Regions from separate parts of the Azonexus caeni genome, predicted to be linked through region 3. Evidence: predicted binding sites of a transcription regulator. Region 3 holds the regulator's gene; each other region holds the start of a gene.
What was found. The regulator FNR, encoded in region 3, switches genes on or off when oxygen is low (the NO sensors DNR and NnrR bind a similar motif). The targets are predictions, from matches to a motif close to TTGANCTAGNTCAA.
Positions count from the first base shown of each region.

Region 1 (7,795 bases), on a different contig from region 3:
GCCTGCCGCAGGTCAAGCACGTGGCGATGATGGCCACCTGGAGCAAGGCGCACTATTTCCGCCAGTACGGCAATGCCGACGAGGCGAGTGCGCGTTTCAAGGAAGGCGAATGCGCGATCATCACCACCGATTCCCGGGAATACGCGGACTTCCAGGACGCCCGTGGCGTTGAACTGGGGGTCGCGCCGATGCCTTACCACGACGACGTCTATGGCGGCCGCCGGCCGACGCTGGTCGGCGGCTCGTCGCTGTGGGTCGGTGCCGGCAAGTCGGCGGCCGAGTACAAGCAGGCGGCGAAGTTCGTCAATTACCTGCTGTCGCCGGAAATCCAGGTCGAACTGGTGCGTAACCACGGCGGTCTGCCGCTCACCGAAGCCGCCCGTCTGGCCTCGCTCAGCCGCCTGCTGCAGGATGGCCGGCAGGCGCTGGAAGCCGCCTACGCCTCGCTACGCGGGCCGGGGAGCGGGCCGGTGGCGCAGGTCAGCCGCGTCGACGACACCCGCCTGATCACCGATGAGGAGCTCGCCGCCGTCTGGGCCGACCGCAAGCCGGCCAAGGCGGCGCTCGATACCGCGGTGATGCGCGGCAATTCCTTGCTCAAGGCGCAGCCGGCGCTGAAGAAGCTGCAACCCTTCTGATGCTTGCGCCGCCGCCGCCGCGATACTTTGCGCATCGCGGCGGCGGCACGCTGGCGCCGGAAAACACGCTGGCCGGCATCCGGCTGGCGGCGCGACTCGGCTACCGGGCGGTCGAGTTCGACGTCATGTTGTCGGGCTCCGGCACGCCCGTGCTGATCCACGACGAAACGCTGGAGCGCACGACCAACGGCAGCGGCGCCGTCGCGACGACCGACGACGCGGCGCTGTTCGCCCTTGACGCCGGTGGCGAACCGCCGCCCCGTTTTGCCCAGGCTGTCCGCCTGTGCGGCGAATTCGGTCTGCTCGCCAATGTCGAGGTCAAACCGGCGAGCGGATTCGAGCGCCAGACCGCGCAGCGCGTAGCGGCCGAGGTCAGGGCAGACTGGCTGGCATCGCCGCTGCTGTTTTCCTCGTTTTCCCGCACTGCGCTGCAGGTGCTGCAAGCGGAAATTCCCGATCTGCCGCGCGCCTGGTTGCTTGCCGCGCTGCCCGACGACTGGCGGGCAGAAGCGCGGCGCCTGGGCGTCGTCGCGCTGCACCTCGACCTGGCGCTGGTGACGCCGGCACTGGTCCGCGAATGCGCCGGGCTCGGCCTGGCGGTGCGCGCCTACACGCTGCAGACACCGGCGCTGGCCGATTACCTGTTCGGGATCGGCGTTGCCGGGGTGTTCGTCGACCCGCTCGATCGCTTTCTGCCGCAGGCGCTAGCCGATCGCTCCGCCATCGGCTAAGGCGCCGCGGGTTGCAACAAGCTGTTTCGCCACCGGTCGGCAGCGACCTTTGCTTACAAAGCCTTGCATTGCCGGCGTGATTTCCTGCTCGTTCGGCACTTCAATGGGAAGCGTCGAAACCCCAGCAAGGAGAATCATCATGAAAGCCATCCGTTCCCTTCTCGTCGTCACCCTGTCCCTGGCGGTCAGCGGTCTTGCCCTGGCCGGTCAAGGCTCGCCGCGCGTCGATCACGAGCAGTTCCGCCAGTAGCAGCGCATCGAGCAGGGCGTCGCCCGGGGCAGTCTGACCCGGCACGAGACGCTGCAATTGCAGCGCGGGCAGCACCGGATCGCCCGCATGGAAGCGCGGGCCAAGGCCGACGGCGTCGTCACCCGGCACGAGCGGGCAATGCTGCACCAGGCGCAGGCCCGGGAAAGTGCGCGCATCCAGCGCCAGAAGAACGATCGCCAGCATGCCCGCTGGCAGGACAAGCGCTGGCAGCATGAGCGTTACGCCCGCTACGGCATGTAATGCGCATCTGCCGGTGTCGCCCGTCGTATTGGGCGGACAAACCCGCCGTCCGGCGGGTTTTTCTTTTAAAATCACGGATTCCGTATTTAGCGAGCCCGCCGGGCAGAACCTTCATGAAAAGCGCCGAAATCCGCCAGAAATTCCTCGACTTCTTCGCCGCCAAGGGGCACCAGATCGTCGCCTCCTCGTCGCTCGTCCCGCACGACGACCCGACGCTGCTGTTCACCAACGCCGGCATGAACCAGTTCAAGGATGTTTTCCTCGGCTTCGACAAGCGGCCCTACACGCGCGCGACCACCTCGCAGAAATGCGTGCGCGCCGGCGGCAAGCACAACGACCTCGAGAACGTCGGCTACACCGCGCGTCACCACACCTTCTTCGAGATGCTCGGCAACTTCAGCTTCGGCGACTACTTCAAGCGCGACGCGATCAAGTACGCCTGGGAACTGCTGACCGAGGTCTATGGCCTGCCGAAAGACAAGCTGATGGTCACGGTCTATGCCGAGGACGACGAGGCCTACGACATCTGGCACAAGGAAGTCGGCGTGCCGGCCGAGAAGATCGTGCGCATCGGCGACAACAAGGGCGCCCGCTACGCTTCCGACAACTTCTGGATGATGGGCGATACCGGCCCCTGCGGCCCGTGCACCGAGATCTTCTACGACCACGGCGAAAAGCACTGGGGCGGCCCTCCGGGATCGCCGGAAGAAGACGGCGACCGCTTCATCGAGATCTGGAACAACGTCTTCATGCAGTTCAACCGCGACGAAGCCGGCGTGATGCACCCGCTGCCCAAGCCGTCGGTGGACACTGGCATGGGTCTGGAACGCATCTCCGCCGTGCTGCAGGGCGTGCATGCCAACTACGAGATCGACCTGTTCCAGGCGCTGATCGCCGCTGCCGCTCGCGAAACCAGCGACGCCGACATGAATTCGCCGTCGCTGAAGGTGCTCGCCGACCACATCCGCGCCTGCTCCTTCCTGATCGCCGACGGCGTCATCCCGGGCAATGAAGGTCGCGGCTACGTCCTGCGCCGCATCATCCGCCGCGCCATCCGCCACGGCTACAAGCTCGGCGCCCGCGCCGCCTTCTTCCACAAGATGGTGCCCGACCTGGTCGGCGAGATGGGCGAGGCCTATCCGGAACTCAAGGAAAACCAGGCCAAGGTCGTCGCCACGCTGAAGCAGGAAGAAGACCGCTTCTTCGCGACGATCGAGAACGGCATGGAAATCCTCGAAGGCGAACTCGCTGCGATGGCCGACAAGGGTGTTACGGTGTTCAACGGCGAAACCGCGTTCAAGCTGCACGACACCTACGGCTTCCCGCTCGATCTGACCGCCGACATCTGCCGCGAGCGCAACGTCACCGTCGACGGCGCCGCCTTCGATGCCGCAATGGCCCGCCAGAAGGAACAGGCGCGCGCCGCCGGCAAGTTCAAGATGGCGGTCAATCTGGAATACGCCGGCGCCGAAACGACCTTCCACGGCTACGAGTCGCTCGAAGCCAAGGGCAAGGTGCTGGCGCTGTACAAGGACGGAGCGGCGGTCGCTGAACTGCACGAAGGCGACCTCGGCGTCGTCGTTCTCGACCACACCCCGTTCTACGCCGAATCCGGCGGCCAGTGCGGCGACCGCGGCGAACTCAAGGGCGTCGGCGGCATCTTCGCGGTCGAGGATACGTTGAAGATCCAGGCAGCCGTGTTCGGCCACCACGGCATCCTGAAGACCGGCAAGCTGGCGCTCGGCCAGGAAGTCGGCGCCCGCGTCGATGCCGTCGCCCGCGCCGCCACCGCCCGCAACCACTCGGTCACCCACCTGATGCACAAGGCGCTGCGCGAAGTGCTCGGCGCCCATGTCCAGCAGAAGGGCTCGCAGGTCGATCCGGACAAGACCCGTTTCGACTTCGCGCACAATTCGCCGCTGAGCGCCGAGGAAATCCGCGAGGTCGAGGAAATCGTCAACGCCGAGATTCTCGCCAACGCCGCCACCGACAGCCGCGTGATGGGCATCGACGACGCCCAGAAGTCGGGCGCGATGATGCTCTTCGGCGAGAAGTACGGTGATGAAGTGCGTGTCGTCGCCATCGGCTCCTCCAAGGAACTGTGCGGCGGTACCCACGTTGCCCGCAGCGGCGACATCGGTCTGTTCAAGATCGTCTCGGAAGCCGGCGTCGCTGCCGGCGTGCGCCGTGTCGAAGCGATCACCGGCAACAACGCGCTGGCCTATGTGCAGACCCAGGAAAGCCGCGTCGCCGGCATTTCGGCGCTGTTGAAGACGCAGCCGGACGACATCGGCGAACGCGTTGCCGGCATCCTCGACCATGTCCGCGCGCTGGAAAAGGAAGTCGCCCGTCTGAAATCCAAACTGGCCGCTTCGCAGGGCGACGACCTGCTGGCGCAGGCGGTCGAGGTCAAGGGCGCCAGGCTGCTGGCGACCACACTCGACGGCGCCGACGTGGCGACGCTGCGCGAGACGATGGACAAGTTGAAGGACAAGCTGAAATCGGCGGCCATCGTGCTGGCGTCGGTGGCCGACGGCAAGGTGACGCTGATCGCCGGCGTCACCGCCGACCTGACCGGCAAGGTCAAGGCCGGCGAGCTGGTCAACCTGGTCGCCCAGCAGGTCGGCGGCAAGGGTGGCGGTCGGCCGGACATGGCGCAGGCCGGCGGCACCCAGCCGGAAAATCTGCCGGCGGCGCTGGCCTCGGTCGCCGCCTGGGTCGAAGGCAAGCTGTGACGCGCGCGCTGCTGCTGATCGCCGCGCTGGCCTGCGGGCCAGCGCTGGCGGCCGAACTCGACCGGACGCCGCTCGACGCGGTGACCGCCGACGGTCAGCCGGTCCGGCTGTTTCCGAACGGTCGCTGGGAGTATGTGGACCAGGCGAAGGCCGCGGCAGCGCAGAAAGTGGCCGCCGACTACCCGGAAAACAAGACCCGTCCGGTCGAATCGCAGGGCATCGTGTTCGGCGGCATCGGCCGCTACGTGATGCCGGGCGACAAGGATTACAACCGCGGTTCGCTGAATCCGAAGCTGCGCTGAGCGCTCAGCGCAGCAGTTCGCGGGACGGGGTTTCGCGGACGCATTCGCCGTCGATGATGTCCCCGTCGGCGGCGCGGCTCGCGGTCGCTGCCGCCGGCGTCGCTTCGCGCAGCGCCTTGCGCAGGGCGCGCGTCTTCCACCAGAACCAGCCGGCGAAGAGCAGGCCGATCACCGCCGCCACTGCCAGCGCCACCAGCGAGAACATCACGCCGAGCACCAGCAGGCCAACGCTGAACAGCGCGGTCAGCAGTTTGCCAGCGATGCCTTGCGGGGCACGCGCAAACCGGATGTCAGATGAAAAGGGGGGTGACGCTCTGGGCATGGCTGGGGTCTGGCTCGTCCTGAAAAGTGGCTATTGTCCCTCAAGTGGCTGGTTGCGTTGTGCTTCGAGCGCGCCGTTTTGTAACAGCGCGTTGCATGAATTCGGAATATTAGGATGTGATAATGTTTTTTCTATCAGAAAAAACCGCATAAATTGTTTATTGCATTTTGATTTGGGTCAATATCCGGAATGTGCAGAGGTCTAGCATCGTCGTTTTCTACAACGACAAAGGGAGTGTTCATGTTCAAGCCAGTTCTTTCGTCCGCCCTGCTTGCCGCCGCACTGGCGGCTTCGCTGCCGGCCCAGGCCGCCGATCAGGGGAGCTTCATGGTGCGGGCCCGTGCGGTTCATATCAACTTCGAAAACGACCAGAGCAACGCGGTCAAGACCCTGGATATCGCGGCGCAGAACCGCTGGATTCCGGAAGTCGACCTCAGCTACTTCTTCACCCCGAACATCGCTGCCGAACTGGTCCTGACCTATCCGCAGAAGGTCAAGGTTGATGCCGGATCGACCAAGATCGGCACGATCAAGGCGCTGCCGCCTTCCCTGATGCTGCAGTATCACTTCACCAATCTCGGCGCCTTCAAGCCCTATGTCGGCCTTGGCGTGAATTACACGGTGTTCTACGACCGCGGCAATTTCGTCATTCCGGGGGCAGATGTCGAGCGTTCCAGCTTCGGTGTGGCAGCCCAGGTTGGCTTCGATTACGCGCTGGACAAGAACTGGTCGGTGAACATGGACGTCAAGTACATCCAGATGGATACCGACGTCAAGGTTGGCAATACCAAACTCGGCAACCTCGATCTCAACCCGATCACCGCTGGTATCGGCATCGGTTACCGTTTCTGAGCGTCAGTAGCCGGTTGGCAAAAGGGGCTTCGGCCCCTTTTTCATTTTTCCGATGCCAATGTGCCGGCCCATGCCAGCGCAGCGGTCTGCGCGCGGTTCAGGGCCTTGGCGCCGAGTTCGGGCTGCTGCGCGAGTTGTTCGGCGAGCCCTGTCAGGTCGCCGCTTTCGCTGCATTCCGTGATGCCCAGGAGTTTGGCCAGGATGCCTTGGTCATCGCAGAGCGCGGTTTTGACGTCGTCGGCGATCGGTAGCGGGGTGACGATGTCGCGGATCGGCAGGCCGATCAGGGCAGGCATCAGCGACATGATGCCGACCATGAAGGCCTGATCGGCAAAACTGGCATCGCCCGGCCGGATCTCTTCGGCGAGCAATTCCATCAGGCGGCCGCGGGTGGCCGCCATCAGCAGCAGGGCGTTGTTGTCGGTGTTGGGTTTGCCCGAGGCGAAGAGCAGCAGTTGCAGCCAGCGCTGCAACTGGCGTCGGCCGAGCAGGGTGATCGCCTGGTTGAGCGAGCTGACGTGCCCGGTCATGCCGCCGGCGACCGAGTTGCTCATGCGCAGCAGGTTGACGGTGAGGCCGGGTTCGGATTTGAGCGCTGCCTCGATCTTGCCGGTGTCGGCATCGGCAAGCAGCAGTCCCATCAGCTTCATCAGCGACAGTTGCGAGTGGTCGAGGCGACGACCGGCGATGATCGTCGGTCGGGCGAAGAAATAGCCCTGGAACAGGGAGAAGCCTAGCTGCAGGCATTGCTCCATCTGTTCCCGCGAATCGACCTTCTCGGCGAGCAGGGTCTTGCCCTTGGGCCGCAGTTGCAGCGTCAGCTGCATCAACTGGACGCGGCTGAGCGCCTGGATGTCGATCTTGATGATGTCGACCAGGGTCAGCAGTTCGTCGTACTCGGGCGTGAATTCGACGACATCGTCCAGGGCCAGCGCGAAACCGCCGGCTTTCAGCGCCCGGCAGCGGTCGATGACGGCCGGCGTGGGTTTGACCGTTTCGAGGATTTCCAGCACCACCGTGTGTCGGGGCAGGAGTTCGAGCATGTCGCTGAACAGGAATTCCTGGTCGACATTGATGAAGCCCCGGCAATTGCCGAGCGCCGCCTCGACGCCGAGTTCGGCGAAGGCATTGGCGATCACCGTTGCCGTTGCGGCGACGCCGTCGGTGACGGTGGCCGTGTTGTCCTGGCTGCCGCTGCGAAAGAGCAGTTCGTAAGCGTAGAGCCGCTGTTCGCGGTCGAGGATGGGCTGTCGCCCGAGAAACAGTTGTTCGGCGTCTACGCTCACGACGGGGCTCAGAAAGGAAGCGCGATACCCGGCCAGACGGCGCTCAGTGCCTGGCGGAAAGCTGCCTGGATGCGCGCCAGCGCGGCGGTGTCGTCGGCTTCGAAGCGCAGCACGACGACTGGCGTCGTGTTCGACGGGCGGGCCAGACCGAAACCGTCCGGGTATTCGACGCGCACGCCGTCGATGGTGATCACTTCGCTGGCGCCGTCGAACCGGCCTGCCGCTTTCAGCTTGTCGATCAGCGCGAAGGGTTCGCCTTCGGCCATCTTGATGTTGAGTTCCGGGGTCGACGGCGAATTCGGCAGGGTTTTCAGCGGCGCGTTGGCATCGGCCGCGCGGCTCAATATTTCGAGCAGGCGGGCGCCGGTGTACAAGCCGTCGTCGAAGCCGTACCAGCGTTCCTTGAAGAAGGTGTGGC
Region 1 covers NZ_JBKJAD010000020.1:26,363-34,157, forward strand. The annotation lists gene ACLIIZ_RS16405 (extracellular solute-binding protein) at 1-638, shown strand, start outside; gene ACLIIZ_RS16410 (glycerophosphodiester phosphodiesterase family protein) at 638-1,369, shown strand; gene ACLIIZ_RS16415 (hypothetical protein) at 1,343-1,510, opposite strand; gene ACLIIZ_RS16420 (hypothetical protein) at 1,677-1,880, shown strand; gene alaS (alanine--tRNA ligase) at 1,994-4,615, shown strand; gene ACLIIZ_RS16430 (hypothetical protein) at 4,612-4,917, shown strand; gene ACLIIZ_RS16435 (hypothetical protein) at 4,922-5,239, opposite strand; gene ACLIIZ_RS16440 (OmpW/AlkL family protein) at 5,480-6,091, shown strand; gene ACLIIZ_RS16445 (EAL and HDOD domain-containing protein) at 6,133-7,377, opposite strand; gene ACLIIZ_RS16450 (phosphomannomutase/phosphoglucomutase) at 7,386-7,795, opposite strand, start outside.
Region 1: the regulator FNR is predicted to act here: its motif matches at 5,407-5,420, upstream of ACLIIZ_RS16440 (OmpW/AlkL family protein).

Region 2 (7,795 bases), on a different contig from region 3:
GGCAGCGGTGATTGCCAAGGCGGCGGGCAACGATGCAGTCGCCGTGGGGCGGGCGAATCGGAGCGGCAATGTCGATTATCTGAATCTTGCGCTCAAGGGGGCGCCATCGGCGATCTACGTCGGCGCGTTGAGCAGCAATGGAAGCACGACGGCAAAAGCCAGCCTGGCTTCCTATTCGAATTACGCTGGCAGCGACAGCGCGATCCAGAAGAACTTCCTGGTGGTCGGGGTGAAAGGCGATACTACCGGCCTGTACGGGACTTCCTTTGCCGCACCCATCATCAGTGGTTACGCAGCCGTGATCGGCAGCAAGTTCACGGCAGCGACGCCGACGCAGATTGCCAATCAGCTACTGACGACAGCGCGTACCGATACGCTGCGCAATTACCGCGCCAGTGTTTACGGTCGTGGAGAGGCGAGCCTGACGCGGGCGCTGGCGCCGGTGAGCATCAGGTGAGGCTGGCCATCTGCGCAGCGGGGGCGAGCGTTTCGACGCGGTTCCGTCCCCGCTTCTTGGCCTGATAAAGGCTCTGGTCGGCGCTTCGGAGCAGTTGTTCCGCCGGGCAGTCGCTCAAGTTCCGACTGGCGGCTACGCCGAAACTGCAGGAGACGAAAGCTTTGATGCCCTGCGTGTGTGGTATGCGCAGGTCGCGGATGGCCGTTCGCATGCGTTCGCCGACGGCGTTCGCTCCACGTAGATCGGTGCCGGGCAGGATAACGGCGAATTCTTCGCCGCCGTAGCGGGCAACGCTGTCTTCGACACGGAACAACGATTCGCTGAGGGCGTTGGCGACGGCCTTGAGGCAAAGGTCGCCTGCCTGGTGGCCGTAGATGTCGTTGAATTGTTTGAAATAGTCTACGTCGCAGAGGATCAGGCTAAGTGGCGCGCCGGTCCGCTGACAGCGTTTCCATTCGGTGTTCAGGGTGTCGTCGAAGTAGCGGCGGTTGGGAATGCAGGTCAGGCCGTCGAGCGTGGATATCTGTTTGAGGCGGCGATGGGCGGCGTGGATCTCGCGCTGCATGCCGACGATGCGCAGCATGGCGCGGACCTTGGCCAGCAGGATGACTTCGGATACCGGTTTGTGCAGGAAATCGTCGCCGCCGGCAATGATGCCGCGGGCGACCATGTCATCGTCGATCAGCGGTGACAGGAAAATCACGGGCATCCACAGCGAAAATTCGGACTCGTCCTTGAGGATCTCACGATTGCGAATGCGCCGGACGAGTTCGATGCCGTTGCCGTCATGCAGATGGATGTCGATGAGAACCAGGCTGGGCGAACGTGCCGCAATCTGCTGAATCGCCTCGCCGCCATCCTGGGCGAAGGCGACGTCGACATCGCCGAGCTGGGAAAGGCACTCGCCCAGCAGCGCTCGATTCGCAGCGGAACTGTCGACGACGAGGATTTCGTACTTTCCGGCAGGCATCGGGGGCTGGCAGAAAATGATGAGGGCAAATCATAGCACCGAGCCCCGTCGGCTAGCCGTTCACTTTTTCGTCGAGCGGGGGCGAGGTAATATCCGTCACTGCTCCATACGCTACCGTCTGGAGTTGTACGCGATATAACAAATCAAGGAGAAAGCACATGCAATTGAACGACAAGGTTTTCATCGTCACCGGCGGAGGTTCCGGCCTGGGCGCGGCCACCGCGCGCGGCTTGGTCGAGGCGGGGGCGCGCGTTGTCCTGGTCGATGTGAATCGTGAGGCCGGTCAGGGGCTGGCGGATGAGTTGGGTCCTGCGGCCCGCTTCGTCGAGACCGATGTGACGAGCGAGGCTTCCGGGCGTGAAGCGGTTCAGGCGGCGCTGTCCTGTTTTGGTGCCGTCCATGGACTGGTGAACTGTGCCGGCGTCGCGCCAGCCGAGAAGGTTCTGGGCAAGGAAGGGCCGCATCGCTTGGAGAGCTTTGCCAAAGTCATCAATATCAATCTGGTCGGTACTTTCAACATGCTGCGCCTGGCGGCCGAGGCCATGATGAAAAACACGCCGGATGCCGGTGGTGAACGCGGTGTCATCATCAATACCGCTTCGGTTGCCGCCTTCGAGGGGCAACTTGGACAGGCCGCCTATGCCGCCTCGAAAGGCGGGATTGTTGCGCTGACTTTGCCCGTTGCCCGCGAGTTGGCGCGTAGCGGCATCCGTTGCATGACGATCGCGCCGGGGATCATGGAAACGCCGATGCTGCTCGGCATGCCGCCGGAAGTCCAGGATTCGCTGAACAAGATGGTGCCTTTCCCGACGCGCATGGGCAAGCCGGCCGAGTATGCCGCGCTGGTGCGGCATATCGCCGAGAACGCCTATCTCAACGGCGAGGTCATTCGCCTGGATGGCGCCATCCGGATGGGGACCAAATAAACTATACTAGTCCCCCGTCCTGATCCGCAAAGGCACTTCGGTGCCTTTTTTGTTGCATGTCCCAAGCTTCCTGCTATCACTGCGGTCTGCCTATTCCCGACGATCTCGAATTGTCGGTCACGATCAACGGCGAGCCGCGGGCAATGTGTTGTTACGGATGTCAGGCAGTAGCCCAGTCCATCGTCGATAACGGCCTGGAGGATTATTACCGTAGCCGCGATGCGTTGCCCGAGTCGCCGCGCGAAGCCATGCCAACGATCCTCGAGCAGATCGCCCTTTTCGATCATGCGGACTTCCAGAAAAGTTTCGTCAAGGAACTGGGGGAAAACGAGCGTGAAGCCTCCTTGATGCTGGAAGGGATCACTTGTGCCGCCTGCATCTGGCTAAACGAGCAGCACATCGGCAAACTGCCCGGTGTCACCGCCATCAACATCAACTACGCGTCGCGACGGGCTCGCGTACGTTGGGACGATAGCCGCATCAAGCTGTCGGATATCCTGCTGGCGGTAGCCGCGATAGGCTATCGGGCGTTTCCCTACGATGCCGCGAAAAACGAGGAAATTTCGCGCAACGAGAGGCGCGATGCAATGTGGCGCCTGTGGGTCGCCGGTTTCGGCATGATGCAGGTCATGATGTATGCCTATCCGGTGTACATCGCCAACGGCGACATGTCTGCCGACATCGAGTCGCTGATGCGCTGGGCCAGTCTGGTCCTGACTTTGCCTGTGGTTTTTTACTCGTCAGCACCATTTTTTCGCAATGCCTGGCGCGATCTCAGATTGCGCCGTGTCGGTATGGATGTGCCGGTGGCGCTCGGGGTCGGGGTTGCCTTTCTGGCCAGTTGCTGGGCGACGCTGACCCAGGCGGGCGAGGTCTACTTCGATTCCGTGACCATGTTCGTCTTTTTCCTTCTCGGCGGGCGTTATTTGGAAATGAATGCGCGCCAGAAGGCGCTGAGCGTGACCGAGGCGCTGACCAAATTGTTGCCGGCGTTCGCCCAGAAGATGCCGAATTTCCCGGTCGATCGTGAGCCAGTGCAGGTGGTCGTTGCCGATCTGACGGTGGGCGATTATGTCCTGGTCCGCCCGGGGGAGATCATTCCGGCCGATGGCAAGGTGGTCGAAGGGGTGAGTTACGCCAACGAAGCCCTGCTGACCGGTGAAAGTCTGCCGGTTGCCAAACGACCGGACGATATCGTCACCGGCGGTTCGATCAATGCCGAGAGTCCGCTCGTCGTGCGGGTCGAACAAGTCGGCGAGGGGACACGCCTGTCGGCGATCATCGAACTGATGGAGCGGGCGTCGCTGGATAAGCCCAGGATCGTCGAAATTGCCGATCGGATTGCCAGCTATTTTGTCGGGACACTTCTCGTGGTTGCCGTGCTGACGGCCGTCGGCTGGTATCTGGTCGATCCGACGCAGGCTTTGTGGATTACTGTTTCCGTGCTGGTGGTGACCTGCCCGTGCGCCCTTTCCCTGGCGACGCCGATTGCGCTCACCGTTGCCTCCGGGGCGCTGGCCCGGGACGGTCTACTGGTGACACGTGGGCATGCGATTGAAACCCTGGCCCGGGCGACGCATTTCGTATTTGACAAGACGGGTACGCTGACAACCGGGAAAATGCACCTTCTCGATGTTGTGCCATTCGCCGGCTTGGGGCGGGAAGATTGTCTTGAACTGGCGGCTGCCTTGGAGCAGGCCTCGGAACATCCACTGGCGTTGGCCTTGCGGCATGCGGTGCCGTCAGCAAAATACCAGGCGAGTGATTCGATCAGCGAGCCGGGACAAGGGGTTGAAGCGGTTGTCGATGGATGCCGTTTTCGTATCGGCCGTCCCGATTACGCGTTGGCGCTCGGTGGTTTAGCATTGCCCGACGGGGCTGCGGCATGGCTGGATAGTGGTGATACCGCCATCCTGCTGGCGGACGCGGAGCGTTGTCTGGCTTTGTTTCTCATTGGCGACGAGGTGCGTCCCGAAGCCCGACGATTGATCGACGATTTGCGTAAGGCCGGCCGCCAAGTCACTCTGTTGACCGGTGATGCGCCATCCGTTGCCAATCGCGTTGCCGAGACGTTGGGGATCAAGGATGTCAGGGCCGGGGCTACGCCCGCGGGCAAGCACCAGTGCGTCAGCTCTTTGCAGGCGAATGGTGCAGTCGTTGCGATGGTGGGGGATGGGGTTAACGATGCGCCGGTTTTGGCTCAGGCGCAGGTTTCGATCGCGATGGGGGGCGGTGCGCAGTTGGCCCGGACACAATCGGACCTGATCTTGCTCTCGGAAAATCTTGCGCACCTGAATCGGGGTTTTAAGCGCGCCGGTTTCAGCTTGCTCGTTATTCGGCAGAATCTTTGGTGGTCGTTTTTCTACAATATTGTCGCCTTGCCAGCGGCGATCGCTGGCTATGTGACGCCGTGGCTGGCTGGAATCGGCATGTCGCTGAGTTCGCTGCTGGTGGTCCTGAATTCGTTGCGCATTCAGCGTAAGGAGTGTGAGTGATGGAAAGCGTCTATTTGCTGGTTCCGGTTTCGGTAGTCCTGGTCTTCGGAATTGCCGGTGCATTCTGGTGGTCGGTCAGAAGTGGCCAGTTTGACGATCTGGAAGGGCCCGGTTTCAAGGTTCTTATGGAAGACGATGAAGCACCCAAGGGGAAACTTGCGGAACAGGAGGAAAAAAAAGAAAAGATTTGACCTGTATCAATGTGACAGGGTGATGAAGCGGGCAAGATGGTGTCCATGCAAGGCGTATGGTCTTGCGTTGATTCTCTGTTGGGGTTGGGGTGCGTTGCGACGCACCCTTTTTTTTGGAAAAAAATTCCTTGCCCCGATGGCGATATTGATGAATTTTTTATTGCGCAAGCAGGCTTTTTGCGTGTCGCAAATTTGCTGTTTTGTGCCTGTCTTGGCGGCAGATTGCTTTGTGCCGGCAGGGTCTTGCCCGCTTCGGCGGTAGATGATCGCTAGATTGATCTAGGTCAAAACGCCCCTCCGCAACTAGAATACCATCCGCTTTCAAGTGCCCCCTTGGGTTCAGGGAAGGTGGGCATTCCGTTTTTTATTAACGAGAGGTGGGTTCATGTCTGGAACACAAACCACATACAATGATAAGGTCGTACGGCAATTCGCCTTCATGACCGTCATCTGGGGCATCGTCGGCATGCTGGTCGGTGTCATTATTGCAGCACAACTTGTCTGGCCGGAGTTGAATATCGGCCCGTGGTTGCACTTCGGGCGCCTGCGTCCGTTGCATACCAACGCGGTGATCTTTGCGTTTGGTGGTTCTGCGCTTTTTGCAACGTCTTATTGGTGCGTTCAGCGTACCAGCCATGCCCGCCTCTGGGGTGGCCCCTTGGTTCCCTTCACCTTCTGGGGCTGGCAACTGATCATCGTCTTGGCTGCGCTTTCCTTCCCGCTGGGTATTACCACCGGCAAGGAATATGCCGAGCTTGAGTGGCCGATCGACATCCTGATCACCTTGGTCTGGGTTGCTTACGCGCTGGTGTTCTTTGGAACGATCGCCGTTCGCAAGGCCTCGCATATTTACGTGGCTAACTGGTTCTACGGCGCCTTCATCATCGCCATCGCGCTGCTGCATATTTTCAACAGCATGGAAATGCCGGTCACACTGACCAAGTCCTACTCCATGTATGCAGGGGTTCAAGATGCGATGGTCCAGTGGTGGTACGGCCACAACGCGGTCGGCTTCTTCCTGACCGCCGGCTTCCTCGGCATGATGTACTACTTCGTGCCGAAGCAGGCTGGTCGTCCGGTGTATTCCTACCGTCTGTCGGTGGTGCACTTCTGGGCGCTGATCTTCACCTACATGTGGGCGGGTCCGCACCACCTGCACTACACCGCGCTGCCTGATTGGACCCAGTCCGTCGGTATGCTGTTCTCGCTGATCCTGCTGGCGCCGTCGTGGGGTGGCATGATCAACGGCATCATGACGCTGTCGGGTGCCTGGCATAAGCTGCGCGATGATCCGATCCTGAAGTTCCTGATTACCTCGCTCTCCTTCTACGGTATGTCTACCTTCGAAGGCCCGATGATGTCGATCAAGACCGTCAATGCGCTCTCCCACTACACCGACTGGACCGTTGGTCACGTTCACTCAGGTGCGCTCGGCTGGGTGGCCATGGTTTCGATCGGTGCGATGTATTACCTGCTGCCGCGCCTGTTTGGCAAGAAGGAGATGTACAGCACGTCGCTGGTTACGGCTCACTTCTGGATTGCCACCATTGGTACCGTTCTCTATATCGCCTCGATGTGGATCGCCGGTGTGATGCAGGGCCTGATGTGGCGTGCGGTCAACGCCGACGGCACGCTGGCTTACAGCTTCGTCGAGTCGGTCAAGGGTTCTTACCCGTTCTGGGCGATCCGTTGGCTGGGGGGCGTTCTGTTCCTGTTGGGCATGCTGATCATGGCTTACAACATGTTCAAGACCATGGCCGGTGGCAAGATTCAGGATGTGCCGGTGATCGCTCCGGCTGGTCATCACGCCTGATTTGGGAGAGATAACAATGTTGAAACACGAACAAATTGAAAAGAGCGTTGCCCTGCTGATCGTTCTGACCCTTTTGGTGGTCAGCGTCGGTGGTCTGCTGGAAATCGTTCCGCTCTTCTTCCAGAAGTCCACGACGACGCCGGTGGAAGGCACCAAGCCTTATGACGCTGTTCGTCTTGCCGGTCGCGATGTTTATATCCGGGAAGGTTGCTATCTTTGCCATTCGCAGATGATTCGTCCCTTCCGCGCCGAAACTGAACGCTATGGCCACTACTCGGTGGCGGGTGAGTATGTTTATGACCATCCGTTCCAGTGGGGTTCCAAGCGTACCGGTCCGGACCTGCATCGTGTCGGCGGTCGTTATTCGGATGAATGGCAACGCGCCCACCTGATGAATCCGCGTGACGTCGTGCCGGAATCCAACATGCCCGCCTTCGCTTTCCTGGCCAATACCAAGGCCAAGACCACGGTTGGTGCCGATATCGAGAAGAAGATGCAGGTCATGCAGATGTTCGCGAACATGCGTAACCTGCCGACCTATTCCGATGCCGATATCAAGGGTGCCAAGGCCGCGATTGGTGACATGACCGAAATGGACGTTCTGATTGCTTACCTGCAGGGTATGGGTACGGCACTGAGCTCGATGAAGTAATGGCCATGGACATCAACGATCTGCGTTCCATCATTACGGTTGCCGGCTTGCTCTGCTTTCTGGCGATCGTTGGGTGGGCTTACGGAAAGGGCAGTCGAAAGGGGTTCGACGAGGCTGCCAAGCTGCCGTTCGCAGAGGATGATGATGACGGTGCGGCGGAAAACGCGTCGCACCGGCGCTGAAATAAAGGAAAGCAAATGAGCGATTTCGTTAGCCAATTTTGGAACCTGTACGTCATTGTGATCGTGCTGGTCAGTGTTGTGGGATGCTGGGTCTTCCTGCTCCTGCAAA
Region 2 covers NZ_JBKJAD010000003.1:186,293-194,087, forward strand. The annotation lists gene ACLIIZ_RS05950 (S8 family serine peptidase) at 1-457, shown strand, start outside; gene ACLIIZ_RS05955 (diguanylate cyclase) at 450-1,427, opposite strand; gene ACLIIZ_RS05960 (3-hydroxyacyl-CoA dehydrogenase) at 1,586-2,353, shown strand; gene ACLIIZ_RS05965 (heavy metal translocating P-type ATPase) at 2,410-4,848, shown strand; gene ccoS (cbb3-type cytochrome oxidase assembly protein CcoS) at 4,848-5,039, shown strand; gene ccoN (cytochrome-c oxidase, cbb3-type subunit I) at 5,425-6,852, shown strand; gene ccoO (cytochrome-c oxidase, cbb3-type subunit II) at 6,863-7,504, shown strand; gene ACLIIZ_RS05985 (cbb3-type cytochrome oxidase subunit 3) at 7,510-7,686, shown strand; gene ccoP (cytochrome-c oxidase, cbb3-type subunit III) at 7,702-7,795, shown strand, end outside.
Region 2: the regulator FNR is predicted to act here: its motif matches at 5,314-5,327, upstream of ccoN (cytochrome-c oxidase, cbb3-type subunit I).

Region 3 (7,795 bases):
ACTTGTAGCGCACGCGGCGGGCTCCCTTTGTTCTTGTTGATCAGTGTGCTGCGGTCGAGGCCGGCTGGATGACCTCGACCACGGTCAGCCGGCGGCTGCTGCCGCCGGGGAAGTCCCAGTCGATTTCATGGCCGACGCCGAGGCCGATCAGCGCGGCGCCGACCGGGGCGAAAACGGAGACCTTGCTGGCCGCCGGGTCGGCCTCGTCGGGATAGACGATCTCGACCTGGCGGCTGTTGCCGGTCTCCTGTTCGGTATAGCGGACGCGCGACCCCATCGTGACGATGTCGGCTGGTATTGATTCGTCGGGGATAACAATGGCGCGCTCAAGCTCGTCGCGCAGATCGTCGGGCGGCTGGATTGCCATCAGGCGAACGAAGTCGCTCTCCCTGATGATCAGGTTGTTCTGCTGCATTTATATGAATTTTCTGGTGATTTTTGTTGATCGGTTTTTTGTGTCGCGGGATTGCGGATGGTAAAAGGAAGTCCGGGGCTTGATAAGCCGGCGACTTTGCACAAGACTGTTTCCTTTTTAATAACAATTGGAGCGCGTGTGCACGACATCAACGACATGCTGCTGTTCGCCCAGGTGGTCAAGGCGCGCAGTTTTTCCGGGGCGGCGTCGCGCCTGGGGATTTCCAAGTCGCGCGTCAGCAAGTCGGTGGCGCGGCTCGAGGCGGCGCTCGGCGTTCGCCTGCTGCAACGCAGTACGCGCCGGCTCAGCCTGACCGAGGTCGGCGAGGCTTACTTCGAGCATTGCGACCGCATCGTCGACGAAATGGCGCAGGCCGAGAACACGATCGGCAGCCTGCACCGCGAGCCGCGCGGCAAGCTGCGCTTCAGCGCGCCGGTCGCCTTCAGCACGCTGCACGTGGCACCGGCGCTGGCCGATTTCATGCTGCAGTACCCGGAGCTGTCGGTGGACATGACGATCAGCGACCGCCTGGTCAATCTGGTGGACGAGGGCTACGACCTGGCGCTGCGCATCGCCCCGGTGCCCGGCGACAATCTGGTCGCCCGGCGGCTGGCGCCGATCCGTCGCAAGATCTGCGGCAGCCCGGCCTACCTGGCGCGCTGGGGGGTACCGGAAAAGCCGGAGGACCTGGCCGGGCACAACTGTCTCGACTACACCTACCTGACGACGCAGGGCTTCTGGCATCTGCGCGGTCCGGCCGGCGACATCTCGGTGCCGGTGGCGGGCAAGCTGCGCATCAACGACGACGAGGCGCTATCGCAGGCGGTGCTGGGCGGGCTGGGGTTGGCCTTGCTGCCGACCTTCATCGTCGGCAGCGAGCTGCAGGCCGGGCGTCTGGTCGAGGTGCTACCCGGCTACGTGCCAGTCGAGCGCTTCATTTACGCGGTGCATCTGCCGAACCGGCACCTGCCGCTGAAGGTGCGCGCCTTCATCGATTTCCTGCAGCAGCGCTTCGGCGACGAGCCGGAATGGGATCGCCCGGCATCGCCGGGCAGTGCGCGCCGCTGGCTCGGGCTGAGCCGTTAGGCTCAGCAGCGGTGGTTCATCAGCGCCTTCAGGCCGCTGACGTTGAGGATGCGGATGTGCTTCTGCTGGACCGCGATGTAGCCTTCTTCCTGGAATTTGGAGAAGGCGCGCGACACGGTTTCCAGCTTAAGGCCGAGGTAGCTGCCGATTTCCTCGCGCGTCATGCGCAGGTAGAACTCGGCGTGCGAGAAGCCGCGCGCCGTGAAGCGCTGCGACAGGTTGAGCAGGAAGGCGGCCAGCCGCTCTTCGGCGCGCATCGTGCCGAGCAGCATCATGACGCCGTGGTCGCGGACGATTTCGCGGCTCATCACCTTGTGGAAGTGATGCTGAAGGTTGTGGATCTCGCGCGACAGGCTTTCCAGGCGGTTGAACGGGATCGCGCAGATCTCGCTGTCTTCCAGCGCGATGGCGTTGCAGGTGTGGTGTTCGGTGCTGATGCCGTCGAGGCCGAGCAGTTCGCCGGCCATCTGGAAGCCGGTGACCTGGTCGCGGCCGTCCTCGAGCAGGACGTCGGTCTTGAAGAAGCCGCTGCGGATCGCGTAGATCGAGTCGAAGGACTCGCCGGCGCGGTACAGGTGATCGCCGCGCTTGATCCGGCGGCGGGTCGAAATCAGGTCGTCGAGACGCTCCAGTTCATCGAGACTGAGACCGAAGGGAAGGCAGAGTTCCCGCAGGTTGCAGTTGGAACAAGCCGTCTTGATGACGGTCAGCGAAATCTCCTGATTCAGCGGGATTGGGCTGGGCATTGGCAACCTGCGTTGGCTTGATCCATGTCAACCGGAAATGCGATCCATCCCCACATAATCGGGCCAAAACTTGGCGCCATGTTCAATGAATTTCGCAACTGAAAACCTCGTCTTCGACCCACAGATCATTCGCCGTTTCGACGTAAACGGCCCCCGCTACACCTCGTATCCCACTGCCGACCGCTTCGTCGAGGCTTTCGACGCCGAGGCTGCCGCTCTCTGGCTCAGCAAGCGCAACATCGGCGGGATCAGCCGACCGCTCTCATTATACTTCCACATCCCTTTCTGCAACACCATCTGTTATTACTGCGCCTGCAACAAGATCATCACCAAGGATCACGGGCGCAGCGCCAAGTACCTGAAATACCTGGGCAAGGAGCTGGCGCTGCAGAGCGCCGCGCTGGAAGGCAGCGAAGGCGAGCATGAGGTGATCCAGCTGCACTGGGGCGGCGGCACGCCGACTTTCCTGTCGCACGACGAAATGCGCCAGTTGATGGCGGAAACCCGACGGCACTTCAAGCTGCTCGACGGCGGCGAGTATTCGATCGAAGTCGACCCGCGCAAGGTCGATACGGCCACCGTGGCGCTGCTCGGCGAACTGGGTTTCAACCGGATGAGCGTCGGCGTCCAGGATTTCGACGAGCGCGTGCAGGTTGCGGTCAACCGCGTGCAGACCGAGGAAGAAACGGCCAATGTGATCAGCGCGGCACGCGCCAACGGTTTCAAATCGGTGTCGATCGACCTCATCTACGGTCTGCCCTTCCAGAGCGTGATGGGTTTCAACCGGACGCTGGAACGCGTCCTGGCGATGGACCCGGACCGCCTGTCGATCTACAACTACGCGCACCTGCCGGGGCTGTTCAAGCCGCAGCGGCGGATTGCCGACGCCGACCTGCCGAATGCCGACACCAAGCTGCAGATCCTGGCGCTGGCGATCAAGAAGCTGACCGATGCCGGTTACGTCTTCATCGGCATGGACCATTTCGCCAAGCCCGACGACGAGCTGGCGGTGGCGCAGCGCCAGGGGCGCCTGCACCGCAACTTCCAGGGTTATTCGACCTACGCCGACTGCGACATGCTGTCCTTCGGCATCTCGTCGATCAGCAAGGTCGGTCCGACCTACTACCAGAACGTCAAGACGCTCGACGAGTACTACGACCGGCTCGACGCGCCGATGCTGCCGGTGGTGCGCGGCATCGAGCTGACCGCCGACGACATCCTGCGGCGTTCGATCATCCAGGCGCTGATGTGCCATTTCGAGCTGTCGATCGAAAGCATCGAGAGTTCGCACCTGATCGACTTCCACAAGTATTTCGCGGCCGAGATCGAGGATCTGCGCGAGATGGAACGCGGCGGTCTGCTCAAGATCGAACGCGACTGGATCACCGTGCTGCCGCCGGGGCGCATGCTGGTCCGTGTCATCGCCATGGCCTTCGACCGCTACCTGCGCGCCGACCGGCAGCGGACGCGTTACTCCAAGGTGATCTGAGCGGCGTGTCAGGAAGGCCCGGGGCGGGTTACACTGCGGGCTTTCCTGTCGCAAGCCTTGCCCCATGCCTGATTCCGGCTTCCTGGCGCTGTTTCTCGTTGGTCTGCTCGGTGGTGCGCACTGCGTCGGCATGTGCGGCGGCATCGTCGGCGCACTGGCGATGGGTAGTCCGGCCCGCTGGTCGATGCATCTTGCCTACAACGGCGGTCGCATCCTCTCCTATGCCATTGCCGGGGCAATTGCCGGGGCGCTCGGTGCCGCCGGACTGGGACTCGAAGGACAGGTGCCGGCGCGGCTGATCCTCTTCCTCTTCGCCAACCTGATGCTGGTCGCGCTCGGCCTCTACCTGATCGGCGTCACCCGGGCGCTGGCCTTCACCGAACGGCTCGGCCAGTCGCTGTGGCGGCGGCTGCAGCCGCTGACCCGGCGTTTCCTGCCGGCGACGCGGGTTGGCCAGGCGTTTCCGCTCGGTATGCTGTGGGGTTGGTTGCCCTGCGGCCTGGTCTATAGCGCGTTGGCCAGTGCCTTGGCGGCCGGTTCGGCGCAGCGCGGCGCGCTGCTGATGCTGGCCTTCGGTGCCGGCACCCTGCCCAATCTGCTGCTCGCCGGCATCTTGCTGGCGCGGCTCAATGAATTCGTGCGGCGGCCGATGGTGCGCTGGACTTCCGGGCTGCTGGTGCTCGGTTTCGGCGTCTATGGCCTGCTGAGTTTGCCCTATCTGCTGGAAGCGAGCTGAGATGGAAAAGCAATCCGCCGAGCAGGTCGTCGAATTCGCGATTGGCGGCATGACCTGCGCCGCCTGTTCGACGCGCCTGGAAAAGGTGCTCAACCGGCAACCCGGGATGCAGGCCAACGTCAATCTCGCCGCCGAGCGTGCGCGCGTGCGCCTGAGCGGGGTCGGTGCCGAGGCGGTGATCGCCGCGGTGGCCAAGGCCGGCTTCAGTGCTGCCGTGGTCGATGCCGGGACGCGCGAGCGGGAAAAGGCCGAGAAACTGCGCACTTACCAGCGTGAGAGTCGGCGCTTCTGGATCGCTGTCGCGCTCAGTCTGCCGCTGGTCGGCCAGATGCTGTTCATGTTCGGCGAGCACGGCATGCACAACGAACTGCCGCGCTGGCTGCAGTTCGCGCTGGCGACGCCGGTGCAGTTCTGGATCGGCTGGCGTTTCTACGATGGCGCCTGGAAGGCGCTGCGCGGCGGCGGGGCCAACATGGACGTGCTGGTCGCGCTCGGCACCAGCATGGCCTGGGGTTTCTCGACCGTCGTGACTTTCCTCGGCCTGAGCGAGCAGCATGTTTATTTCGAGGGCGGGGCGGCGGTGATCACCCTGGTCCTGCTCGGCAAGCTGCTCGAGGCGCGGGCCAAGGCGCGCACCTCGGAGGCGATCGAGTCGCTGATCCGCCTGCGCCCGAAGACGGCGCGTGTCGAACGCGACGGCCAGTGGATCGAACTGCCGGTCGACGCGCTGATGCCGGGCGATGTCTTCCTGGTCCGCCCGGGCGAGAGCGTACCGGTCGACGGCGAGGTGATCGACGGCGAGTCGAGCGTCGATGAAGCGATGCTGACCGGCGAGAGCATGCCGGTCGGCAAGCGCAGCGGCGACAAGGTTTTCGCGGCCACCGCCAACGGTAGCGGCAGTCTGCGTTGCCGCGCCACCGGCGTCGGCGAGCAGACGCTGCTCGCCGGCATCATCCGCCTGGTCGGCGAGGCGCAGGGCTCGAAGGCGCCGGTACAGCGCCTGGCCGACCGAATTTCCGGGATCTTCGTGCCGGTGGTGTGCAGCATCGCGCTGGTCACCTTCATCGGCTGGTGGTGGCAGGGGGGCGATTTCGCGACGGCGCTGGTCAATGCCGTCGCCGTCCTGGTCATCGCCTGTCCGTGCGCGCTCGGCCTGGCGACGCCGACGGCGATCATGGTCGGCACCGGGCAGGGGGCGCGGGCCGGCATTCTGGTGCGCAATGCCGAGGCGCTCGAACGGGCCGAGAAGATCGCCGTGCTGGCGCTCGACAAGACCGGGACGCTGACCGCCGGCCAGCCGCAGGTGACCGACCTGCTGCCTTTCGGCATCGGCCGCGAGGAAGCCTTGCAACTGGCGGCGGCGCTCGAACATCACTCGGAACACCCGTTGGCGCGGGCGGTGATCGCCGCCGCCGACGGTCTCGAACTGCCGGCGGTGAGCGGTTTTGCGGCGACGGCCGGGCACGGCGTCGGCGGCGAGATCGGCGGCCGCCGTCTGCGTCTCGGGGCGCCCGACTGGCTCGGACTGGCCGGCGACGGCGCGGTCGCGGCGCTGCAGGGCGCCGGCAAGACGGTGATCGCACTGGCCGAGATCGACGGCGATGAAAAAGTCACGCATCTCCTGGCCTTGATCGCCATCGCCGATGCGCTGCGCCCGACCTCGCGCGAGGCGGTGGCCCGCCTGCGCCAGCGCGGCATCCGGGTGGTCATGCTGACCGGCGACAATCCGGCGACGGCGGCGGCGATCGCCGCCCAGGCCGGGATCGACGAATTCCGCGCCGGCATCCTGCCGGGCGACAAGGCGGCCGCGGTGAACGCGCTGAAGGCGGACGGCGGGCTGGTGGCGATGGTCGGCGACGGCATCAACGATGCCCCGGCGCTGGCCGCGGCCGACGTCAGTTTCGCGATCGGCGCAGGCTCTGACGCGGCGATCGAGGCGGCCGACCTGACGCTGATCCGCAACGACCTGCTTGGCGTCGCCGACGCCATCGCACTTTCCGCGGCAACGCTGGGCAAGATCCGGCAGAACCTGTTCTTTGCCTTCATCTACAACGTTCTAGGCATCCCGCTGGCGGCTTTCGGCTTCCTCAGCCCGGTGGTGGCGGGGGCGGCGATGGCGATGAGTTCGGTGTCGGTGGTTTCCAATTCGCTGCTGCTGCGGCGCTGGCGACCGGAAGCCGGTCGGCGGCGTTGACGGTGATGGTCAAGCGGGAAACCGACCTCTTTCGCGCGACGATGGATGCGGCGCAGGTCGGCATCTTCGTCATGGCGCGGGGGCGCTTCCTCTACGTCAATCCTTACATGCGCAGCTTGTTCGGCTACGCCGAGGCGGATTTCATCGAGCGCCTCGGGCCCTATGATCTGGTCGTTGCCGAGCAGCACGAAAGGATCGCCGAACAACTGGCCAGGCGACCGGGCGGCGGCGCTGTCGAAACCACCGAGTTCACCGGTCGGCGCCAGGACGGCTCGCTGTTCACCATGTCGGTGCTCGGCATGCCTTCGCGCTTCGATGGCAGGGTGGTCGCCGTCGGCACCGTCATCGACATCAGCGACCGCAAGCAGGCCGAACAGCGCATCCGCGAGCTGGCCGATTTCGACGCCCTGACCGGCCTGCCCAACCGCCGCCTGCTGCACGACCGGATCGAGCAGATGCTTGCCGCCGCCGAGCGCGACAAGCACGGCGCGGCGCTGCTCTTTCTCGACATCGACCATTTCAAGCGGGTCAACGACTCGCTCGGCCACAGCGTCGGTGACGACCTGCTGTGTGCGCTGGCGCAGCGCTACGTCAAGGTGGTGCGGCGGATCGACACACTGGCCCGCCTCGGCGGTGACGAGTTCATCATCCTGCTGCCCGAGGTGAATGCAGCGGCGGCGGCCGACGTCGCCCGTCGGCTGCTGGAGATCGCCGCCTCGCCGTTTTCGGTCGGCGGCCACGCGCTGACCGTCACCTCGTCGATCGGCATCGCCCTCTATCCGCAGGACGGCAAGGACATCGACACCCTGCTCAAGAATGCAGACACGGCGATGTACAAGGCCAAGGAACTGGGACGCAACACCTTCCAGTTCTATTCCTCGGAAATGAACATGGCGACGCTCGAGCGCCTGATGATGGAAAGCAACCTGCGCCAGGCCTTGACCGAGGAGCAGTTCGTTCTTCACTACCAGCCGCTGGTCAGTCTGCAGAACGGAGAGATCGTCGGCGTCGAGGCGCTGATCCGCTGGTTGCATCCGACCCTGGGCACGATCATGCCCGACCGCTTCATCGCTGTTGCCGAGGATAGCGGGATGATCAACCCGATCGGCGACTGGGTCCTGTTCGAAGC
Region 3 covers NZ_JBKJAD010000007.1:79,677-87,471, forward strand. The annotation lists gene gdhA (NADP-specific glutamate dehydrogenase) at 1-13, opposite strand, end outside; gene rnk (nucleoside diphosphate kinase regulator) at 41-415, opposite strand; gene ACLIIZ_RS09590 (LysR family transcriptional regulator) at 554-1,501, shown strand; gene fnr (fumarate/nitrate reduction transcriptional regulator Fnr) at 1,504-2,247, opposite strand; gene hemN (oxygen-independent coproporphyrinogen III oxidase) at 2,333-3,736, shown strand; gene ACLIIZ_RS09605 (sulfite exporter TauE/SafE family protein) at 3,801-4,472, shown strand; gene ACLIIZ_RS09610 (heavy metal translocating P-type ATPase) at 4,474-6,666, shown strand; gene ACLIIZ_RS09615 (putative bifunctional diguanylate cyclase/phosphodiesterase) at 6,672-7,795, shown strand, end outside.

Region 4 (7,795 bases), on a different contig from region 3:
ACGCCGGCCATGCCGGCTGGCGACAAGAAGCCCGGCCTCCTCCACTAGTGGAAGCGCTGCGCCCCGCCCGGCTCGAATTCGCCGACGACGGTACCCCCTGGTCGAGCGCCTACGGCGATGTCTATCACTCCGCCCACGGCGGCCCGGCGCAGGCGCGCCACGTCTTTCTCGGCGGCAACGAACTGCCGCAGCGCTGGCAGGGACGCGACCGCTGCGTCATTCTCGAAACCGGCTTCGGCCTCGGGCTGAACTTCCTCGCCACCTGGCAGGCCTGGCGCGCCGACCCGCAGCGCTGCCGGCGGCTGCACTTCGTTTCCTTCGAGAAACATCCCTTCTCCGCCGCCGACCTCGCCGTCGCCCAGCGCGCCTGGCCGGAGTTCGCCGAACTGGCGGCGCAACTGCAGGCCCGCTGGCCGCTGCTGACGCCGGGCGTGCATCGCCTTTTCCTCGACGACCGGCAGGTCATCCTGACCTTGTTCTTCGGCGACGCGACGACGCAGTTGCGCCAGCTCGACGCCTCGGTCGACGCGTTTTTTCTCGATGGTTTCTCGCCGGCGAAGAACCCCGAACTGTGGACGCCGGAACTGTGCCGCGCGCTGTCGCGCCTTGCGGCGCCGGGCGCCACGCTGGCCACCTGGTCGGTTGCCGGCCACGTCCGGGCGGCGCTGGAAGCCGCCGAGTTCGACCTGGAAAAACGCCCCGGCTTCGCCGGCAAGCGACAGATGCTGCACGGCCGTTTCCGCTCGCGCCGGCCCGACCGCCACCGCCCGCCAGCCGAACGGCGCGCCATCGTCATCGGTGCCGGCATCGCCGGCTGCGCCACGGCCAGCGCACTGGCCGGCGCCGGCTGGCAGGTCGAGGTGATCGAAAGCGCGGCGACGCCGGCCACCGGCGCCTCCAACAACATCGCCGGGGTGCTGCGGCCGCTGCCCAGCGCTGACGAGAACCGCCTGTCGCGCCTGACTCGCGCCGGCTACCTGGCCACCCGCGCCCTCCTGCAGACGCTGCCGGACGCCCGCTGGTCGCCGTGCGGCGTGCTGCATCTCGGCCGCGACGCGGCGCATGAAGCGACCCAGCGCCGCGTCGTCGAGCGCCTGCAATTGCCGCCCGAACTGCTCCAGTTCGCCGCCGCCGACGCCGTTGCCGAACGCCTCGGCCGATCGGTGGAAACCGGCGGCTGGTGGTTCCCGCAGGGCGGCTGGGTCAATCCGGCCTCGGTCTGCCGCGCCGCGCTGGCGGCTTTTCCGCAACGCATCGCCACGCGCTACGGCGTCGCCGTCGACCGCCTGGAAAGAACGGACGACGGCTGGCGCCTGCTCGCCGCCGACGGCAGCGAGATTGCCCGCGCGCCGGTGGTGATCCTGGCCGCCGGTGCCGGCGCCACGCATTTCGCGCAGTTCGCCGGCCAGCCGCAGAAAGGCGCGCGCGGCCAGGTCAGCCACCTGCCGGCCGCCAGCATCACCCCGCTGCCGCACGTCGTCTGCCGCCATGGCTACCTGATGCCGGCCATCGACGGCATCTGCCTGACCGGCGCCACGCTGCAGCCGAGCGAAGCCGACCTGACCTTGCGCCCGGCCGACCACGCCGAAAACCTGGCCCGCCTGCAACGCAGTCTGCCCGGCTTCGCCACCGCCATCGACCCGGCGACGCTCGACGGCCGCTGCGGCGTGCGGCCGATGTCGCCCGACCGCCTGCCCATCGTCGGCCCGCTGCCCGACCTCGCCGCGCTCAAGGGCCAGCCCCGCCTGCCGGCCCTGCCTCGACACCCTGGCCTGTGGTGCGTGCAGGGTTTCGGCGCGCGCGGCATCGTCTGGTCGGCGCTGATGGCCGACCTGCTGCTGTCGCGCCTGGAAGGCGAGCCGCTACCGCTGGAGAACGACCTGGTGGACGCCGTCGATCCCGGCCGCTTCCTGCTCAAACCGGCCGGCCGGATGCAGGAAGACGACGGCTTCGACGACCGCACGTGAAACCGGCATAAGCTTAGCTGCCGATGTTATTGGCAGCCCGCATCACGCCCGGTTAAGCTAGCCGGGCTCCTGTAAACTTCACATTTTTTCCAAACACAAAAGAGAGACACGCGGATGAAGATCGAAACCCTCGCCGTTCATGGCGGCTACAGCCCGGACCCGACGACCAAGGCAGTCGCCGTGCCGATCTACCAGACCACCTCCTACGCCTTCGACAGCACCCAGCACGGCGCCGACCTGTTCGACCTCAAGGTCGCCGGCAACATCTACACGCGGATCATGAATCCGACCCAGGACGTGCTGGAAAAGCGCGTCGCTGCGATGGAAGGCGGTGTTGCCGCGCTGGCCATGGCCTCCGGCATGGCGGCGATCACCGCGTCAATCCAGACGATTGCCGAAGCCGGCGACAACATCGTCACCTCGTCCACGCTGTACGGCGGCACCTACAACCTGTTCGCGCACACCCTGCCGCAGTACGGCATCGAAGTGCGCTTCGCCGACTACCGCGACCCGGACGCCTTCGAGAAGCTGATCGACGCGAAGACCAAGGCCGTTTTCTGCGAATCGGTCGGCAACCCGCTCGGCAACGTCACCGATTTCGAGAAGCTCGCCGAAGTCGCCCACAAGCACGGCGTGCCGGTCATCGTCGACAACACCGTGCCCTCCCCCTACCTGTGCCGCCCGTTCGAGCACGGCGCCGACATCGTCGTCCATGCGCTGACCAAGTACCTGGGCGGCCATGGCAATTCGATCGGCGGCATCATCGTCGATAGCGGCAAGTTCCCGTGGGCCGAGCACAAGGCGAAGTTCAAGCGCCTCAACGAGCCGGACGTGTCCTACCACGGCGTCGTCTACACCGAAGCGCTCGGCGCCGCCGCCTATATCGGCCGCGCCCGCGTCGTGCCGCTGCGCAACATGGGCGCCGCGATCAGCCCGTTCAACGCCTTCCTGATCCTGCAGGGTATCGAGACGCTGGCGCTGCGCATGGACCGCATCTGCGACAATTCGCTGAAGATTGCCGAATTCCTCAAGACGCATCCGAAGGTCAGCTGGGTCAACTACGCCGGCCTGCCCGACCACAAGGACCACGCGCTGGTCCAGAAGTACATGGGCGGCCGCGCTTCCGGCATCCTCAACTTCGGCGTCAAGGGTGGCCGCGAAGGCGGCGGCAAGTTCCAGGATGCCCTGCAACTGGTCACCCGCCTGGTCAACATCGGCGACTGCAAGACGCTCGCCTGCCACCCGGCATCGACCACGCACCGCCAGCTGTCGCCGGAAGAACTGGCCAAGGCCGGCGTGTCGGAAGACATGATCCGCCTGTCGGTCGGCATCGAGCACGTCGATGACCTGATCGCCGATCTGGATCAGGCGCTCAACGCCGCCTGAGTCACCGGCACCCCCGAGCAAGCCCGGCAACGCCGGGCTTTTTTTGCGCCCAAGCGGCGCCAAATCCACTCAACCATAATGCATTGAATTATTCATAACACAATGATTTTAAATATTTATTTTGTTTTGTTGACCTAAATCAGATGGCGCTCGCATGCCCCCGTCGAAAATCGCCCGGATCGTCCAAACGATCGTTTGACGCAGTGCAGCAAAAAAATCACAAATCAATTCGAGGGAGCGCGTATGCAACAGCAAGTCACTGAAACCAAAATCGTCATGTCCGACCCCACGGCGCTGGGTGTTTTCGGTTTGTCGATGGTCACCTTCGTCGCCGCGTCGGCCAAGATGGGCTGGACGACCGGCGTCGCCTACCTGATTCCATGGGCGCTGTTCCTCGGCTCGCTGGCTCAGATCTGGGCGTCGATGGTCGACTTCAAGAAGAACAACTATTTCGGCGCCATCGTCCTCGGCGCCTACGGCCTGTTCTGGATCGCCGTCGCCATGCACTGGGCAATCAGCCTCGGCTGGCTGGGCGAGGTTGGCGCCAATGCCGACCCGAAGCAACTCGCTTTCGCCTGCATCGGCTATTTCATCTTCTCGCTCTTCATCATGGTCGCCGCCTTCGAAGCCAACAAGGTTTTCGCCGTCATCCTGGTGCTGATCAACGTGCTGCTGCCGTCGCTGGCGCTGTCCATCCTCGGCGTGAACAAGGAACTGTTCGGGGCGCTTGCCGCCTGGTCGGAACTGGGCATTTCGCTGCTTGGCTTCTACGCTGCCGGTGCCGTCTTCCTGAACAACTTCTTCGGCCGCACCCTGCTGCCGCTCGGCAAGCCGCTGGGACTGATCAGCAAGGGCGCGGCGCCGGTCGTCACCCCGCTGCCGGCCAAGGCCGCCGCCTGAACGGGCTGACCGCGAAACCGAACGGGCCGCAGATGCGGCCCGTTTTTCATTCGACTTCCTCGACCCGCAACCAGATCGCCCGTTGCTCGCGCATCTGCCCGGTGCCGACGCTGAACGAACCATCGCGCTGGCTGCCGGCTTGCTGGCCGCTGCCGCCGAGTTCGATCCATTCGCCGAGGCGGCCGCTGACCGTGGTGCTCAGGCGCTGCGTGGCGATGCTGCCGGGACGGCGCGCATCGAGTTGTTCGGCCTGCTGCGAGATGTCCAGTGTCACGCGATCGCCGGCCAGGCGCGGCGTCGCGTAGAAACCACTGCCGATATCGCGATAGACGACACCTTCGTTGACCACCGCAGCACCGGGGCCAACCGCCACCATGCGCATCGGCACCGGCAGCGAACGGCCAACCTGGATGAAGGCGCGCCCGCCCTCGACCGTCTGCACCCGTTGCGCAGCCTTTTCCTCGCGCTGGCGCTGTGTGTCCCAGACCCGGCCTTCGACCTCGACCCGGCTGTTGCTGCCGAGCACCACCTGGCCGATGGCTTCCGCCTCGCGCTGGGCGTTCATCCGCTGGCGGTCGTGAGCGACGTGGATGATCAGCCGGCGCGCCGGCTTGTCGATCGCCGCCAGCGCCCGTTTGATGCCCTCGCGGTTGCGCGGCGAAGTGCGCAGGAAGAGCTGATTGTTCTGGCCACTCAGCGTGCCTCCGGGTTCGACCAGCGGCAGCAGCACCGGCAGGACTTCGTCGACCGTCTTGCTCTTCAGCTCGATGACCTCCAGTTGCGCCGCGGCCACGCCGGCCCACAAGGCAACGAAAACGGCGAGCAGGAACTTCAGGGCGGGTCTCATGGCGCTCTCCTCAGGGGGCGACGATATGCGGTTCGGCGAGATAGGCACGGGAATTCATTTCGGTCAGCCGGCTCACTGTACGCTTGAACTCGCTGGCCTGCGTGCCCTCGGTGTACAAGTCATCGGCGGCGCAGTCGGCGGTGGCGATCAGCTTGACCTTGTTGTCGTAGAAAACGTCTACCAGCCAGGTGAAGCGGCGGGCTTCCGAAGCCTGGTGCACGGTCATCTTCGGGATGTGCGACAGCAGCACGGTATGGTAGCCGCGCGAGATTTCCAGGTAATCGTTCTGCGAGCGCGGGCCGCCGCACAGGGTGCGGAAATCGAACCAGATGACGCCGTTGCCGCGGCGCAGGGTGGCGATCTGGCGGTCGAGGATTTCGATCTGCCCGCCCTCCTCGCCCTCCTCGCCGGCGACCATGCGGAAATAGTCGAGCATCTTGCGCTCGGCCGCGTCATCGGCCGGATGGTGGTAAATCTCGACCTGCTCCAGCGCGCGCAGTCGGTAGTCGACACCGGCATCGACCTCGAACACGTCGAGGTGTTTCTTGAGCAGGGCGATCGCCGGCAGGAAGCTCTCCCGGTGCAGGCCGTTGGGGTAAAGCATGTCCGGCGGGTAATTCGAGGTCATGACCAGGATCACGCCATGGCTGAACAAGCCCTCGAGCAGGCGGCCGAGGATCATCGCGTCGGCGATGTCGGAGACGTGGAACTCGTCAAAACAGAGCAGCCGGACGTCCTGGGCGATCGCCGCGGCCAGCTTCAGCATCGGATCCGGCTCGCCCTTGTACTTGTCGAGATCGCGATGGATCTGCTGCATGAAGGAGTGGAAATGCAGCCGCTTCTTGCGCCGGTACGGCACCGAAGCGTAAAAGCAGTCCATCAGGAAACTCTTGCCGCGCCCGACACCGCCCCAGAAATAAACGCCGCGCGGCGGCTTCGGCGGCTTCAGCAGGCGCTTGATCGTGCTGCCCCGGTCCACCTTGAACGACAGCAGGTTGCCATAGAGCGACTGCAGGGCCTGCGCCGCCCTCCGCTGCGCCGCATCGGCGACATAACCGCGCTCGGCGAGCAGCGCATCGTAGGCGTCAAGCATGCCGGTGGCGGAGACTTTCAGTTTCTTGTGGGGCATCGTCGGTTGTCGTTGTTCTCGGGTCCGCTATTTTCGCAAATATTGACGAGGTTCTACAGCGCAATGCGCTTTACCGGAATGACCGGCTAACCGACGGCGAACTCTGCCCCCCCCTGTCATCAGCGCGTCATGGCAATCGGATTGAATCATGGTTTCGCATGTTCCCGGCGGATCGATCATGGAACTCCTCGTCACCCTGGCGGTTTTCTATCACCTGGCCGCCCTGTTCGCGTCGCTCACCGGAGTCTTCCTGGCACTGTGCCGTCTGCGGGGGATGGCGACGGAAAGGCGATTGATCCGGCCGTTGATCCTGAACGGCGAGCTCCATCTGTGGCTTTCCGGCCTGCTGATCATCGCCCTCGGTGTCGCGCTCAAGGGCATGCCCTATTTCGACAATCCCAAGCTGTGGACGAAAGTGATCCTGATCACGCTGTGGAGCCTGAATTCCTGGCTGCTCCGCCACTACAGCCGCAGCGGCCTGGACCAGCGACGCATTGCGATGTTCGCCATCTCGCTCGGTTCGCTGATTTACGGCAGTTTCCTTGGCGTCGCCAAACCGCTGGCTTACGGCGTCGCACCGTTCTGGGGCTTGCTTGCCGGCTATGCCGCCTGCCTCCTGCTGACAGGCCTGCTCCTGCAGCGATCGCGTCGCTGGCTGTCGTCCCCGGCCATCGCCTGACGGTAGACCCGCGAAAACTGCAACCGATCATTCACTGTCGCTGCCGGAACAATGAAAGAAGGCGGAATGTGCTATTCGCACATCCCGCCTTTGGCAGACGAAGCGAAACTGCTTAGAAGTGCAGCGACCGCTTGTCGCAGGCCAGGGCGGCTTCGTGCACGATTTCCGACAGCGTCGGGTGGGCGTGGCAGATGCGGCCGAGGTCTTCGGAGGCGCCGGCGAATTCCATCGTGACGACGGCTTCGGCGATCAGTTCGGAAGCGTTGTTGCCGATGATGTGCACGCCGAGGATGCGGTCGGTCTTGGCGTCGGCCAGGACCTTGACGAAGCCGCTGGCGTCGCCGTGGCCGAGCGCCCGGCCGCTGGCCAGGAAGGGCACCTTGCCCGGCTTGTAGGCGATGCCTTCGGCCTTGAGCTGCTGTTCGGTCTTGCCGACCCAGGCGATTTCCGGGTGGGTGTAGACGACGCCCGGAATGGTGTTGAAGTCGCAGTGCCCGGACTGGCCGGCGATCAGCTCGGCGACCATGACGCCTTCTTCGGAGGCCTTGTGCGCCAGCATCGGACCGCGGACGACGTCGCCGACCGCCCAGACGTTGGGCAGGTTGGTCTGGCAGTGGCCGTTGACTTCGACCTGGCCGCGCTCGTTGATCTTCAGGCCGACGGCATCGCCGTTCAGACCGTCGGTGTTCGGGATGCGGCCGACCGAGACGATCAGCTTGTCGCATTCGAGCTTCTTGGCGCCGTCCTTGTCTTCGTACTCGACGGTGACGCCCTTCTTGGCGACCGAGACCTTACCCAGCTTGATGCCAGTGGTGATCTTCAGGCCCTGCTTGGTGAACAGCTTGAGCGCTTCCTTGGAGATATCCTGATCAACGAAGGGCAGGAAA
Region 4 covers NZ_JBKJAD010000011.1:42,252-50,046, reverse strand. The annotation lists gene ACLIIZ_RS11965 (hypothetical protein) at 1-48, shown strand, start outside; gene mnmC (bifunctional tRNA (5-methylaminomethyl-2-thiouridine)(34)-methyltransferase MnmC2/FAD-dependent 5-carboxymethylaminomethyl-2-thiouridine(34) oxidoreductase MnmC1) at 48-1,967, shown strand; gene ACLIIZ_RS11955 (O-acetylhomoserine aminocarboxypropyltransferase/cysteine synthase family protein) at 2,082-3,353, shown strand; gene ACLIIZ_RS11950 (acetate uptake transporter) at 3,630-4,253, shown strand; gene ACLIIZ_RS11945 (hypothetical protein) at 4,300-5,100, opposite strand; gene zapE (cell division protein ZapE) at 5,111-6,229, opposite strand; gene ACLIIZ_RS11935 (hypothetical protein) at 6,378-6,908, shown strand; gene lpdA (dihydrolipoyl dehydrogenase) at 7,021-7,795, opposite strand, start outside.
Region 4: the regulator FNR is predicted to act here: its motif matches at 3,483-3,496, upstream of ACLIIZ_RS11950 (acetate uptake transporter).